4 regions of the Mesorhizobium sp. P2_D5 genome follow, and region 3 is predicted to be linked to each of the others. Evidence: predicted binding sites of a transcription regulator. Region 3 holds the regulator's gene; each other region holds the start of a gene.
What was found. The regulator LexA, encoded in region 3, represses DNA repair genes until DNA is damaged. The targets are predictions, from matches to a motif close to TGTTCNNNNTGTGTTCNG.
Positions count from the first base shown of each region.

Region 1 (3,208 bases), on a different contig from region 3:
GTTGCCGCCAACTACGCCGGCAATGACGACGCGGCGGCGAAATTCAAGGCCGAGACCGGCATCCCGGTCTACAAATGGTCGGTCGCCGACTATGATTCCTGCACCGCCGGCATCAAGCAGGTCGAGGCTGATCTCGGTCCGGTCTCGGTGTTGGTCAACAATGCCGGCATCACACGCGACGCCATGTTCCACAAGATCACGCGCGAACAGTGGAAAGAGGTCATCGACACCAATTTGTCGGGCGTCTTCAACATGACGCATCCGCTGTGGAGCGGCATGCGCGACCGCAAGTTCGGCCGTGTCATCACCATCTCCTCGATCAACGGCCAGAAGGGCCAGGCCGGACAGGTGAATTATTCCGCCGCCAAGGCCGGCGACATCGGCTTTTCGAAGGCGCTCGCCCAGGAAGGGGCCCGCGCCGGCATCACCGTCAATGTCATCTGCCCCGGCTATATCGCCACCGAAATGGTCAAGGCGATCGACGAGAAGGTGCTCAACGAGCGCATCATCCCGCAGATCCCGATCGGTCGCCTCGGCGAGCCGGAAGAGATCGCGCGCTGCGTCGTCTTCCTCGCATCCGAAGATGCAGGCTTCATCACCGGCTCGACCATCACAGCCAATGGCGGCCAATACTTCGCCTGAAGCAATTCACTTCGCCTGAAGCATCCCAGGAAAAGTGTGAAGCGATTTTCTGTCCAGACGGCAGAAGCGCCGGTGTGAGTGGCGAGATCGACGGGCCGGCAAACCGGTCCGTCTTTTGCCGGCGGCTTTATGCCTTCGGCCTGCCCCACGCCGGCTGCTGACCCAATCCGGCACGCAGAGGTTAACAGCCACCGGCCGCCTTGTGCAAAAGCGGCTCTGCAGCCTGTGGATTCTTGGTGGATAAGCTGTTCGCAACACAAGATATTGGGGTGAACAAAACGGGAAGATTCTGGCATCGCCGATTCGTAGCCGGTTCGTTCCGGCTTTGAGCGGAGTGTTAACGACGACAGCCGGAATCGCCCGTCAAATCCTTAACGCCGTTTAGGAAAGGTTAACAATTTCATAATCTTGGATGAGGCTGACCAAGGCATTCCAGTCGTTCGCCGGCAAAGGTTAACGGCAGAGCTCGCCCTGCATGAAACGGGCCAGTTCGTTGATTCAGCATGTGGTGAGACTCATGGTCACAAAATCCATATGTAGCCGTGAACAAAAGCTGAATCTGGTCGAGTCACTGATTCGTGTCCGATTCGTTCCAGACTCGTTCCAACTGTTAACCCGCAGCCAATCTGGAGCCTGACTGGAGACGACTTCGAGCCGCCGGTGGAACATTCCGCTTTCGCTTCGCGCTCGAAATCCTTATGTGTCGCCTGTCATACGCGCCACTTGAGGCACGCTCCCGACAACGAGAGACCAGAAAGCCTTATTTCCAGGTCGATGAACATCCAGTCGAAACATACCGAGCCGCTGATCCTGTCGGGCCGTGACGTGACCGCCGTGCTTGGGCCGACCAACACCGGCAAGACCCATCTCGCCATCGAGCGCATGGTGGCGCACGAGAGCGGCATCATCGGCCTGCCGCTCAGGCTGCTTGCGCGTGAGGTCTATGGCCGCGTCTGCGAAAAGGTCGGCGCCCACAAGGTCGCGCTGATCACCGGCGAGGAGAAGATCCAGCCGCCCGGCGCCAAATATTCGGTCTGCACCGTCGAGGCCATGCCGCGCGAGACCGACGCCGCCTTCGTCGCCATCGACGAGGTGCAGTTGGCCAGCGATCTCGAGCGCGGCCACATCTTCACCGACCGCATCCTGCACCTGCGCGGCCGCCAGGAAACGCTGCTGCTGGGTGCGGCCACCATGCACGGCATCCTCCAGCGCCTCTTGAAGGGCGTCTCCGTGGTGACGCGGCCGAGGCTTTCGCATCTCGCCTATGCCGGCTCGAAGAAGCTGACGCGGCTGCCGCGGCGCACGGCGATCGTCGCGTTCTCCGCCGACGAGGTCTATGCCATCGCTGAATTGATCCGCCGCCAGCAGGGCGGCGCCGCCGTCGTGCTCGGCGCGCTGTCGCCTCGCACCCGCAACGCCCAGGTGGCGCTGTTCCAGTCGGGCGACGTCGACTATCTGATCGCCACCGACGCCATCGGCATGGGTCTCAACCTTGATCTCGATCATGTCGCCTTCGCCCAGAACCGCAAGTTCGACGGCTATCAGTATCGCAACCTGACGGCGGCCGAGCTTGGCCAGATCGCCGGCCGCGCCGGCCGGCATCTTCGCGACGGCACGTTTGGCGTCACCGGCCAGGTCGATCCGCTGGACGAGGATCTGGTCAAGAAGATCGAAGGCCACGACTTCGACCCGGTGAAGGTGCTGCAGTGGCGCACCGCGCATTTCGACTTCGCCAGCCTCGACGCGCTGAAACGCTCGATCGAGACCAACGCCCCGGTCGAGGGGCTGACGCGGGCACTGCCTGCCGTCGATGCGCAGGCGCTCGAGCACTTGTCGCGCGACGAGGACATCCGCGCACTCGCCACCAACGCCAAACGCGTGGCGCTGCTGTGGGAAGCCTGCGCGCTGCCCGACTACCGCAAGATCGCGCCGGCCCAGCATGCCGACCTCATTGCTTCGATCTATACGGACCTCGCCCGGCATGGCCATGTCGATGAAAATTACATGGCCGAGCAGGTGCGCCGCGCCGACACCACCGAAGGCGACATCGACACGCTGTCGCATCGCATTGCCCAGATCCGCACCTGGACATTCGTGTCGAACCGGCCCGGCTGGCTGGCCGATCAGGCACACTGGCAGGAAAAGACGCGCGAAATCGAAGACAGATTGTCGGATGCGCTGCATGAGCGGTTGACGAAACGCTTCGTAGACCGCAGGACTTCCGTCCTCATGCGGCGCCTTAGAGAAAATACCATGCCTGAAGCCGAAATTAGTCCTACCGGAACCGTCCTTGTCGAAGGCCACCATGTCGGCGAGTTGCAAGGGTTCCGCTTCACCGCCGACCAGACCGCCGGCGGCGAAGACGCCAAGGCGGTGCGCACCGCCGCCCAGAAGGCGCTGGCCGCCGAATTCGAGGCGCGCGCCGAACGCTTCGGTGCTAGCGCCAATGGCGACATCGCACTTGGCTCGGATGGCACGCTGCGCTGGATCGGCGCGCCGATCGGCACACTGGTTGCCGGCGAAGACACGCTCAAGCCGCGCCTCGTGCTGCTGGCCGACGAACAGT
Region 1 is NZ_JBFUEE010000005.1:306,130-309,337, reverse strand. It holds gene phbB (acetoacetyl-CoA reductase) at 1-642, shown strand, start outside; gene AC1DYW_RS22830 (helicase-related protein) at 1,417-3,208, shown strand, end outside.
Region 1: the regulator LexA is predicted to act here: its motif matches at 1,231-1,248, upstream of AC1DYW_RS22830 (helicase-related protein).

Region 2 (3,208 bases), on a different contig from region 3:
CCATCCGGCCCAGATCGAAGCGGCGAACCTGGCCTTCGCGCCGTCCACAAAAGCCGTGGCCGAGGCACGCCTGGTGAAGGATGCCTTTGCGCTTCCGGAAAATGCCGGCAAGGGCGTGATTGCGCTGAATGGAAAAATGGTCGAGAGGCTGCACCTGGCGCAAGCTGAAAAATTGCTGGCGAAGGCGGCGGCCATCGGCGCATGATACCAGCCTGATGCTCGCGGGCTTTGGGCACTCACGACAGGAATTGACGGATGAAACTCTACCGCTTTCTCACTGGCCCTGACGATGCCAGCTTCTGCCACAAGGTGACTGGGGCGCTGAACAAGGGCTGGCACCTGTTCGGCTCGCCGACCTATGCCTTCGACAAGGAGGCCAAGACGATGCGCTGCGGCCAGGCCGTGGTCAAGGATATCGACGGTCAGGAATATGGGCCGGATACCAAGCTGAGTGATTGGTAGGCTTGGCGATTGGTATACGGCTAGCCCCCACGCTGGCGGGACAGCGCCCCCCTCTGTCCTGTCGGACATCTCCCCCTCAAGGGGGGAGATCGGATGTCGTGGACGGCTTTCGCTAATTTTCAGCGTGGAAGAAAAGGAGCGGAGGTTGAAACTGCCAATCTCCCCACTTGAGGGGGAGATGGCCGGCAGGCCAGAAGGGGGCGCGAAGGAATGAGACGCCAGTTCCTTACCGCTGTGCGCAAGCCTCTGACGTTCTACTCAGCCGCCTCTTCGATCTTCTCCATATCATCGTCCGACAGGCCGAAATGGTGGCCGATCTCGTGGATCAGCACGTGGGTGACGATGTCGCCCAGCGTTTCCTCGTTTTCGGCCCAGTAGTCGAGGATGGCGCGGCGGTAGAGCGTGATACGGTTCGGGCCTTCGCCGGTCTGCGGATTCCAGCGCTCGGCGATGCCGCGTCCCTCGAACAGGCCGAGCAGGTCGAAGGGCGTTTCCAGCGACAGATCGTCCATGATCTCGTCGGTCGGGAACTCGGCGATCTGGATGACGATCTCGCCGGTCAGCTTGCGAAAATCCTCCGGCAGATGGGCGTAAGCCTCCAGTGCCAGGAACTCCATTTCCTCCATCGACGGCGAAAGTTCGTCGTGCCAGCTGCGGGTCTTGTAGATGCGGGCCATGCTGTGTCCTTTGATCCCGGCATATAGGCTTTCGCGCCGCAATCGGCAAATGGCGGGGGTGGCCCACGCCTCCGACAAGCCCCGGGCAGGAATAAATTCCCCATGACTCCGCTTGACTCTTCCAGCACCCTCTGGAATCTATAGGAACATAACAGGAACAATTGTGAGTGAAAGCTGACCGTCATGGCGATGACCGCCGTGGCGCGGGAGACTGTTTTTGCCCTGCGCCGCCAGATCGCGAAGATCGAGGGAACGCTGCCCGAGCGCCTGCAGGCGCCGGCCGCCGCGGCTCCCGATGTTCGCGTCGACGCCGGCCCCAGCATCGATGTGACGATTGTCCGCCGAGGCGTTGCCACGGCGCTGCCGGATGCGTTCCTGTCCACCGGCGTCGAGCGGCTCGATGCCGCCCTGAGCGGCGGCCTGCCGAAAGCCGCCTTGAGCGAAATCCATGGCATTGAAACCCGCGATGCCGGAGCCGTCGCCGGCTTCGCTCTGTCGCTCGCAAGCCTGATCCTCAAGCAGACGCAAGGGTTGCCGGTGCTCTGGATCGGCACATCGGAGATTTTTCGCGAGGCCGGCTTTCCCTATGCCAGGGGGCTTCATGCCTCGTTCGGCATCGAACCCGAGCAATTGCTGTTTTCCGAGGCGCCAAAACTTGTCGATGCGCTGTGGGTCGCCGAGGAGGCCGCCCGGATGACGGCGCTCGCCGCCGTCATCCTCGAGATCCGCGGCAATCCGCAGCGGCTCGACCTGACCGCGACGCGCCGGCTGCATGCCCGGGCACAGAGTGCCGGCCGGCCGGTGTTCCTGCTGCGGCAGGCTGCCGAGCCCGAACCGACGGCCGCACCCGTTCGTCTCATCGTCGCGTCGGCATCGGCGGTGCCGCGCGACACCATCGTCGGGCCGCTCGCCGGCTCGATCGGCCGCCCGGCCTTCACCCTCACCATCGGCAAGAGCCGCACGGCTCTGCCTGGACAATTCACACTGGAGTGGAACCCCGATGAACGCGCATTCGATGAAAGATGGGGCGACGAAAGAAGGGGCGAGGAAAGAGCAAAGAATCCTGTCGCTGTGGTTTCCCTATCTCGCGGTCGAAAGGATCCTCCGGCAGCGTCTGGGGCGGTCCTGGCGTTCCCGGCCGTCGGATCACCTGCCGCTGGTGATCAGCCACCGCAAGGGCAACGCGCAGCGTATCTCGGCCCTCGACGAGCGGGCTGAGGCGCTGCACCTGAAGCGCGACATGGGCATCGCCGATGCGCGCGCCATGCATCCGTCGATCGACATCGTCGAGGCCGATCCGCAGGGCGACCGCCGCCTGCTCGAAGGCCTTGCCGACTGGTGCGACCGCTACACCCCGCTGGTGGCGCTGGACGCAACGGACGGCCTGTTTCTCGACGTCACCGGCTGCACCCATCTTTTCGGCGGCGAACGCGCCATGCTGGACGACATCCTGTCGCGCTTCTTCCATCAGGGTTTCGATGTCCGCGCCGGGCTTGCCGCGACACCAGGGGCGGCCTGGGCGGCGGCACGCTTTGCCAGTGACCGCATCGTCGCAGGCGGCGAGGAGGAAGCCTTGCTCGCACCCTTGCCGCTGGCAGCCCTGCGCATCGAGCCGGCGACCCGCACCAGCCTGGAAAGCGTCGGCCTGCGCACGGCGGGCGCCGTCATGGCGGCACCACGCGCGCCGCTTGCCCGCCGCTTCGGCGCCTCGTTGCTTTTGCGCCTCGACCAGGCGCTTGGCCGTCTCGACGAAGCGGTGTCGCCGCGCCTTCCCGTCGCGCCGCTTTCGGTCGAACGTCACCTCAGCGAGCCCGTCACCCTGACCGAGGACATCGAGCAGCTGGTGGGCATGCTGGCGGCGGCATTGAAGACCGACCTCGAGCGCCGTGGCGAGGGCGCCAGGATGCTGGCGCTGCTTTTGTTTCGCGTCGACGGCGCCGTCAGCCGTATCGCCATCGGCACCTCGCGACCGATGCGCGAACCCCCGCTGATCCAGAAATTGTTCCATGAAAGGCTGGCCGCGCTCGAACAGGATATCGATGCCGGCTATGGCTTCGATCTCGTCCGGC
Region 2 is NZ_JBFUEE010000001.1:97,063-100,270, forward strand. It holds gene AC1DYW_RS00530 (HpcH/HpaI aldolase/citrate lyase family protein) at 1-205, shown strand, start outside; gene AC1DYW_RS00535 (DUF1737 domain-containing protein) at 256-462, shown strand; gene AC1DYW_RS00540 (metallopeptidase family protein) at 717-1,139, opposite strand; gene AC1DYW_RS00545 (ImuA family protein) at 1,323-2,357, shown strand; gene AC1DYW_RS00550 (DUF6504 family protein) at 2,299-3,208, shown strand, end outside.
Region 2: the regulator LexA is predicted to act here: its motif matches at 1,282-1,299, upstream of AC1DYW_RS00545 (ImuA family protein).

Region 3 (3,208 bases):
GCCTCGGGGATAGAAAATGCCCGTGAAGCCATCGCCGACCATATCAGGGGCAGTATCGGTGGCGCCGAAGGCGAGATCGCCGCGGCGCTGATCGTCGGCGTGCGCGCCGGCATTCCCGATGAGATCAACGAAGCGATGCGGCGCACCGGCATCTACCACGTCATCTCCATTTCAGGGCTGCACATGGCGCTGGTGGCCGGCACAATCATGATGCTGATGCGCAGCGCCTTCGCCCTGTTTCCGGACTTTTCCGCGCGCCGGCCAGTCAAGAAATACGCCGCGGCCGCCGCGCTTTTCTCGATCGCCGCCTATCTTGTCATCTCAGGCGTCGTCGTTGCCGCAGAGCGCAGCTTCATCATGCTGGCGGTGATGCTGATTGCCGTGCTGTTCGATCGGGCGGCGCTGACCATGCGCAACCTGGCGATCTCGGCGATCGCGGTCATTGCGGTGTCGCCGCATGAAGTGGTCGGCCCAAGTTTCCAGATGTCGTTCGCGGCGACCGCGGCGCTGGTCGGTGCCTATGCCGGCTGGTCTGATCATCGTGCGGCGAAAACGAGTCCGCCGCCGCCACGGCGATCTCTGCCTGGCTTTCTCACGCGAAAATTCTTGTTGGCGATGGGGGGCCTTGCCATGACCTCCATCATCGCCGGCAGCGCTACGGCGCTGTTTGCCATCTGGCATTTTCAGCGGGTGTCGCCGCTCAGCCTGTTCGCCAATCTCGCCATCATGCCAATCGTCTCGCTGGTTGTGATGCCTTTCGCCGTCCTCAGTGCGCTGGCGATGCCCTTTGGCGCTGATGGCCCCTTTCTTTACGTGATGGGCAAAGGCCTGACGGTGATGATCGCCATGTCCGGATGGATTTCCGAGCGCTCGCCGGTCGACGCGGTCGGGTTGATTTCGCAGCAGTCCGTCCTGCTGGTGGCGATTGCCTTGGTCATTGCGACGGTGGCGACGACATGGCTGCGGCTCGCAGCCCTTCCGTTCGCGCTTGCCGGCCTGTTGACCGTCTCGGACACGCGCGCACCGGACGTGCTGATCTCCGAGGACGCCAGGCTGGTTGCGCTGCCGATCGGGGCTGGCGAACTCGCCGTCAGCCGGGCACGCCCGAACGAATTCACGGTCGACAACTGGAAACGCGCGCTGACATCCGAAACCATCGTCATGCCGGAAGTGTTCAGCAAAGGAGACGGGCAATTCGAGATAGCCGATGCCGCCGAGCTGCCGTCGGGCGCGCCTTTCTATTGCACATCGGGCGTTTGCCTCGCCAAGCATCCGTCCGGTGCGATCATCGCGCATGTCGAAGACCGAAAGGACGCCTGGATGGCCTGCGGCTTCGCCGACCTGATCGTCATCAATGACGCCACGGCCTATGACCCCTGTCACAATCCACTTGTGCTCGTCATCACCAAGCGACAACTGGCTCGCAAGGGTAGCGCGGCCGTCTTCTTCGATCGCCAATCGGCGACCACGCCTGCGACGATCAGCTTCGCGGTGGACGGGTCATACCGGCCCTGGCACACGCAGCGCAAGTTTTCGCGCGAGGCGAGGGGCCTGCCACCCTACCGCAAACCCGAAAAGCCGGTCGCAAGCCCTGCTCAGTAGCGCCTGATCAGCCCGACGAGCTTGCCTTGCACCTTGACCCTGTCCGGTCCGAAAATGCGGGTTTCATAGGCCGGGTTGGCGGCTTCGAGAGCAATCGAGGCACCCTTGCGGCGGAACCGCTTCAGCGTCGCTTCCTCTTCATCCACCAGCGCCACGATGATCTCACCCGGGCTGGCTGTATCGGCATTGCGGATGATGACAGTATCGCCGTCGAAGATGCCGGCCTCGATCATCGAGTCGCCCTTGACCTCCAGGGCATAGTGTTCGCCGCCCATGATCATGTCCGGCGGCACCGAGATCGAATGCGTCTGGTGCTGGATGGCGTCGATCGGCACACCGGCCGCGATGCGTCCCATGACCGGGATCGACACGGCGGAAACCACGTCGTCGTCATTGCCGGCCGAAGGCATCCGCGAAGACGCAGGCTTGAGTTGCCGGCCAAGGCCGCCTTGACCGAGGCTGCCCTGGATGACGCTTGGCGAGAACTTCTTTGCCGCGTTGAGGCCTGGCGCGATCGAATCCGGTAGCCGCAGCACTTCCAACGCGCGCGCCCGATTGGGCAGGCGGCGAATGAAGCCGCGCTCCTCCAGCGCCGTGATCAGCCGGTGTATGCCGGATTTGGAGGCAAGGTCGAGCGCTTCCTTCATCTCGTCGAAGGATGGCGGAATGCCGCTTTCCTTGAGCCGTTCATGGATGAACATCAGCAGTTCATGTTGTTTGCGCGTCAGCATGGCAGCCCCCAGGTTACCCAAAACCAGAATCGGAAAAACAAACCCAGAACAAACACTATCTGTTCCAGTTGTGTTCCGCAACCGTTTAAAGTTTAATGAACTTGTTAAGGCGGCTGAAATTATTCGGCGCCCCGGCAGTGGGTCGCTATCGACGCTTGCCTGCCACCGCCGGGCGCTTGGTTGGATTGAAATTGCTATGGTTAATGGCCTGCTGCCCACCCTGTGTCGGGCTTGGCCTCGGCTAATGCTGGAGCTCGACAAGGGGGCTCGGTTCACTTCACCGGTCGTGGCTCCCGTGAACGAAAGGGAGCCAAAATGCCAACTTTGGCGGAGGAATTGCCCATATCGTTCCTCGCCGCATTACCGCTTGTTTGTGCTGCCGTCGCCGGCATGGACATAGACATGCAGCGTGTAGCCGATGTGGGCAACCATCAGGGCTTTCGCGCGCTCGATGTCGCGATCCAGCGCCGCTTCCATGAGCGCGGTATGATGTTCGATCGCGACGGCCTGGCGCAACGCCTCCATGGCCTCTTCGTGGCCGTACAGGAGACCGGCAGCCGCCCGCAAGGTTGGCGCCAGGCCAAGAAAGCGGTGATGGCGACGCAACTGATCCGCGATCGTGGAGTGGAAGGTCAGCAGCCAGGGGGACGCCGCCGCGCTGAGCAGTGCCGCATGGAAAGCCTCGTGCTTTTCATCCCATTCGTCGACCACGTCGTCGGACGGGTCGTCGACCGCGGTCCTGCTGCGCGACAGCCGGTAATGGGCGGCGACGACGGCGTCCTCCCATTCACGGCCGCCTTTCTCGATCGATTCCTGGAGCAGTGGCAGTTCAACCACCAACCTGGCGCGTGACAGATCTTCCAACTCGTTGCGCG
Region 3 is NZ_JBFUEE010000004.1:251,253-254,460, reverse strand. It holds gene AC1DYW_RS18925 (ComEC/Rec2 family competence protein) at 1-1,602, shown strand, start outside; gene lexA (transcriptional repressor LexA) at 1,596-2,333, opposite strand; gene AC1DYW_RS18915 (GntR family transcriptional regulator) at 2,694-3,208, opposite strand, start outside.

Region 4 (3,208 bases), on a different contig from region 3:
TCGTCGAGCCCGTCCGGAATGTTGGCGGGGTCGAGCACCACCGCCGCCGCGACCACCGGCCCGGCCAGCGGACCGCGGCCGGCCTCGTCCATGCCCGCCACCGGCCACAGTCCATCGGCCATCGCCTTCGTCTCGAAGGAGAAATCGGGTTTCTCGATGATCTCAAAGAGAAGCGGAGAATCGGAACGCGCGCGAGCCATGTTGCGGCGAGGTTCGCATCGGCTCCGATTCTCCGCAAGTCCCTCCGGGTCGGGTGGGGCGCCGGACCGGGAGGGCACCGTCTGCAGGCCGGGGCAGGCCGGACGGGATTCTTGTGTCGCGACAGGTCAAACCGCCGCGGTGAATTGTTTTCAAAGCAGGGTCAGCTGCACCTGGTCCTTGCCGCCGGCCACGAACTGATCGGTCCGAAGCGTGCGCCGTTCGACGTTGAGGCCGAGCCGCTTGGCGGTGATCTCGAAGCGCCGGCCGATCTGCCAGGCGTAGGGACCAGCACCCTTCATGCGCTTGCCCCATTCCGAATCGTAGTCCTTGCCGTCGCGCATCGAGCGGATCAGCGACATCACGTGGCGGTAGCGGTCGGGATAGTGGCGCAGCAGCCAGTCCTTGAAGATCGGACTGACCTCCAGCGGCAGGCGCAGCACGACATAACCCGCTTCGCGCGCACCAGCGGCGCGTGCCGAATCGAGGATGCGTTCCATCTCCTGGTCGGTCAGGCCGGGGATGATCGGCGCCACCATGACCGAGGCCGGAATACCGGCATCCGAAAGCTGTCGGATCGCCTCCAGCCGCTTGGTCGGCGTCGAGGCGCGGGGCTCCATCGTTCTGGCCAGCATGCGGTCGAGCGTCGTCACCGACAGCGCCACCTTGGCCAGCCCGCGCTCGGCCATGCGCGACAGGATATCGATGTCGCGCGTCACCAATGCGGACTTGGTGACGATGCCGACCGGATGGCCGCGCGCTTCCAGCACTTCGAGGATCTCGCGCATGATCCGGTATTGCTTCTCGATCGGCTGGTACGGATCGGTGTTGGTGCCGATCGCGATGGTGCGCGGCTGGTAGCTGTCCTTCGACAGTTCCTTGTCGAGCAGTCGCGCCGCATCCGGCTTGGCGAACAGCTTCGATTCGAAATCGAGGCCCGGCGACAGGCCCATGAAACTGTGCGTCGGCCGGGCAAAGCAATAGACGCAGCCATGTTCGCAACCACGATAGGGATTGATCGACCGGTCGAAGGAGATGTCGGGCGATTCGTTGCGGGTGATGATGGTGCGTGGCTTCTCGACCTGCACCTCGGTCTTGAAGGGCGGCAGTTCCTCCAGCGAATTCCAGCCATCATCGAAGACATGCCGGCTGACCGGCTCGAACCGGCCGGATGGATTGATGCCCGCCGACCTGCCGCGATTGCGGTCCGGACGGACACGCACGCCACTCTGCTCGATCATAGCATTGGCCATCTCGGCTCTTCCAGCTCCGAAAGCTGCAATGTCGGCGCGCACGATCTGTTCCATCTTCGCCCGCTCCCAGGGACTGTCCATGTTGTGTCGAATCGCTCTGTTCATGAAATTATTCCTATTTCGTCGATGAGAACAAAGCAAGAACTTTCTATGGTGCATGGCAAAAACTGGCGCTGCGTTCGGCTTTCCGCTATTCGGCTAATGATGCTCAGTGTCCTGATCGAAACCCGCAATGACGAGGAGGGCCTCGCCCGCACGCTCGCCTCGCTGATTGGCGGCGCGGTCGAGGGCGTGGTGCGTGACGTCCTCGTCTGTGACACGGGTTCCACCGACCAGACGCATCGTGTTGCCGAGCATGCCGGCTGTCAGTGCGTAACTGGCGGTATCGCTGCGGGCATCCGCCAGGCCAAGGGTGACTGGCTGCTGCTCCTGGAGCCGGGCTCGCGGCTGATGGATGGCTGGATCGATGCGGTCGTTGCCCACACGGCCAGGCAGACAATGGCGGCACGCTTCTCGCGGGCGCGGGGCAGCCGCACACCGTTCCTGGCCCGGGTGTTTTCGGGAAACCGCGCCTTGGCCGATGGATTGCTGATCAGCAAGCTTCAGGCCGCGGCAGCGTCGAAGCGGGCCGGCAGCGCCGAGGCCATCGCACGCGGCCTCGCGGCAAAGCGGCTCGACGCCGAAATCTGGGTGGCACCGCCGAAGCAGCGCTCCCCGGAGTGATCTTTTTGCAGCTGCTCTCTTCATTGTGCATTGCACAAAATCTGACGCGAGGTTAGTTTCCCGTTCAGACGGGTGGATTGGGTTGGGGTCATGCCGAGTGATGAGCACCGATGCGGCATCGGCGCCACGCTCATAGCCGAGGACCCGATGAAGCTTTCAACCCCCGACAAATCCGGCGCTGCCAGTCTTGAGGCCGTTGCCCGCAACGGCAGCCTGCTGCGCCGCATCGCCGTGCGCATTCCGACCTATCTGACGGACCTGCGCGAAAACCCTGCCTGGCTGCCGATGTTCGTGCTGGCGCGCACAATGCCAGGACGCCGGATGCATTGGCTGGGCGCAAAACGCGCTCGTCCGGCCCATAATTCTGGGGATACGATGTTTGCCGGCGTCGACCGCGAAGCCGTTGTCGAATCGTTGCGCTCCGACGGGCTGTTTTCGGGCCTGGTGCTGCCACCGGCGATCCATGAAGAGATCGCCAGTTTCGCCCAGCGAACGCCTTGCTTCGGCAATTTCGACCGCCGTCTCGAATTCATGCCGGGTGAACATGCCGAGGCCGAAAAGCGCTTCGGCCGCTCACTGCTCAGCGGACATTTTTTCGAGCGCATCCTCGACTGCCGGGCGGCACTCGCCATCCAGCGCGATCCGCTCCTTCTGGATATTGCGGCGCACTATCTCGGCGGCCAGGCAAAACTGATCACCACGCGCGTCTGGTGGAGTTTTCCGACGGGTGAGGCTTCGGACGCCGACAAGAACCTTGCCTCGCTCGGCAAGTATCATTTCGACCTCGACGACTGGCGCATGCTGAAATTCTTCTTCTATCTCAAGCGGGTCGACGCCGACACCGGCCCGCATGTCTATGTCCGGGGCAGTCACAAGCGCCGCAGCCTCAAGCATCAGCTCACCTTGCTGGTCGGCCATCCCGCACAAGAGGTTCTGGATGTCTACGGCGAGCACAGCCCGGTGACGCTGACCGGTGAAGCCGGTCTCGGCTTCGTCGAGGATCCGTTTGGCTTCCACATGGGCACGGTGCCGGC
Region 4 is NZ_JBFUEE010000002.1:642,072-645,279, forward strand. It holds gene AC1DYW_RS09760 (ribonuclease HII) at 1-200, opposite strand, end outside; gene AC1DYW_RS09765 (PA0069 family radical SAM protein) at 351-1,505, opposite strand; gene AC1DYW_RS09770 (glycosyltransferase) at 1,656-2,174, shown strand; gene AC1DYW_RS09775 (hypothetical protein) at 2,322-3,208, shown strand, end outside.
Region 4: the regulator LexA is predicted to act here: its motif matches at 1,580-1,597, upstream of AC1DYW_RS09765 (PA0069 family radical SAM protein).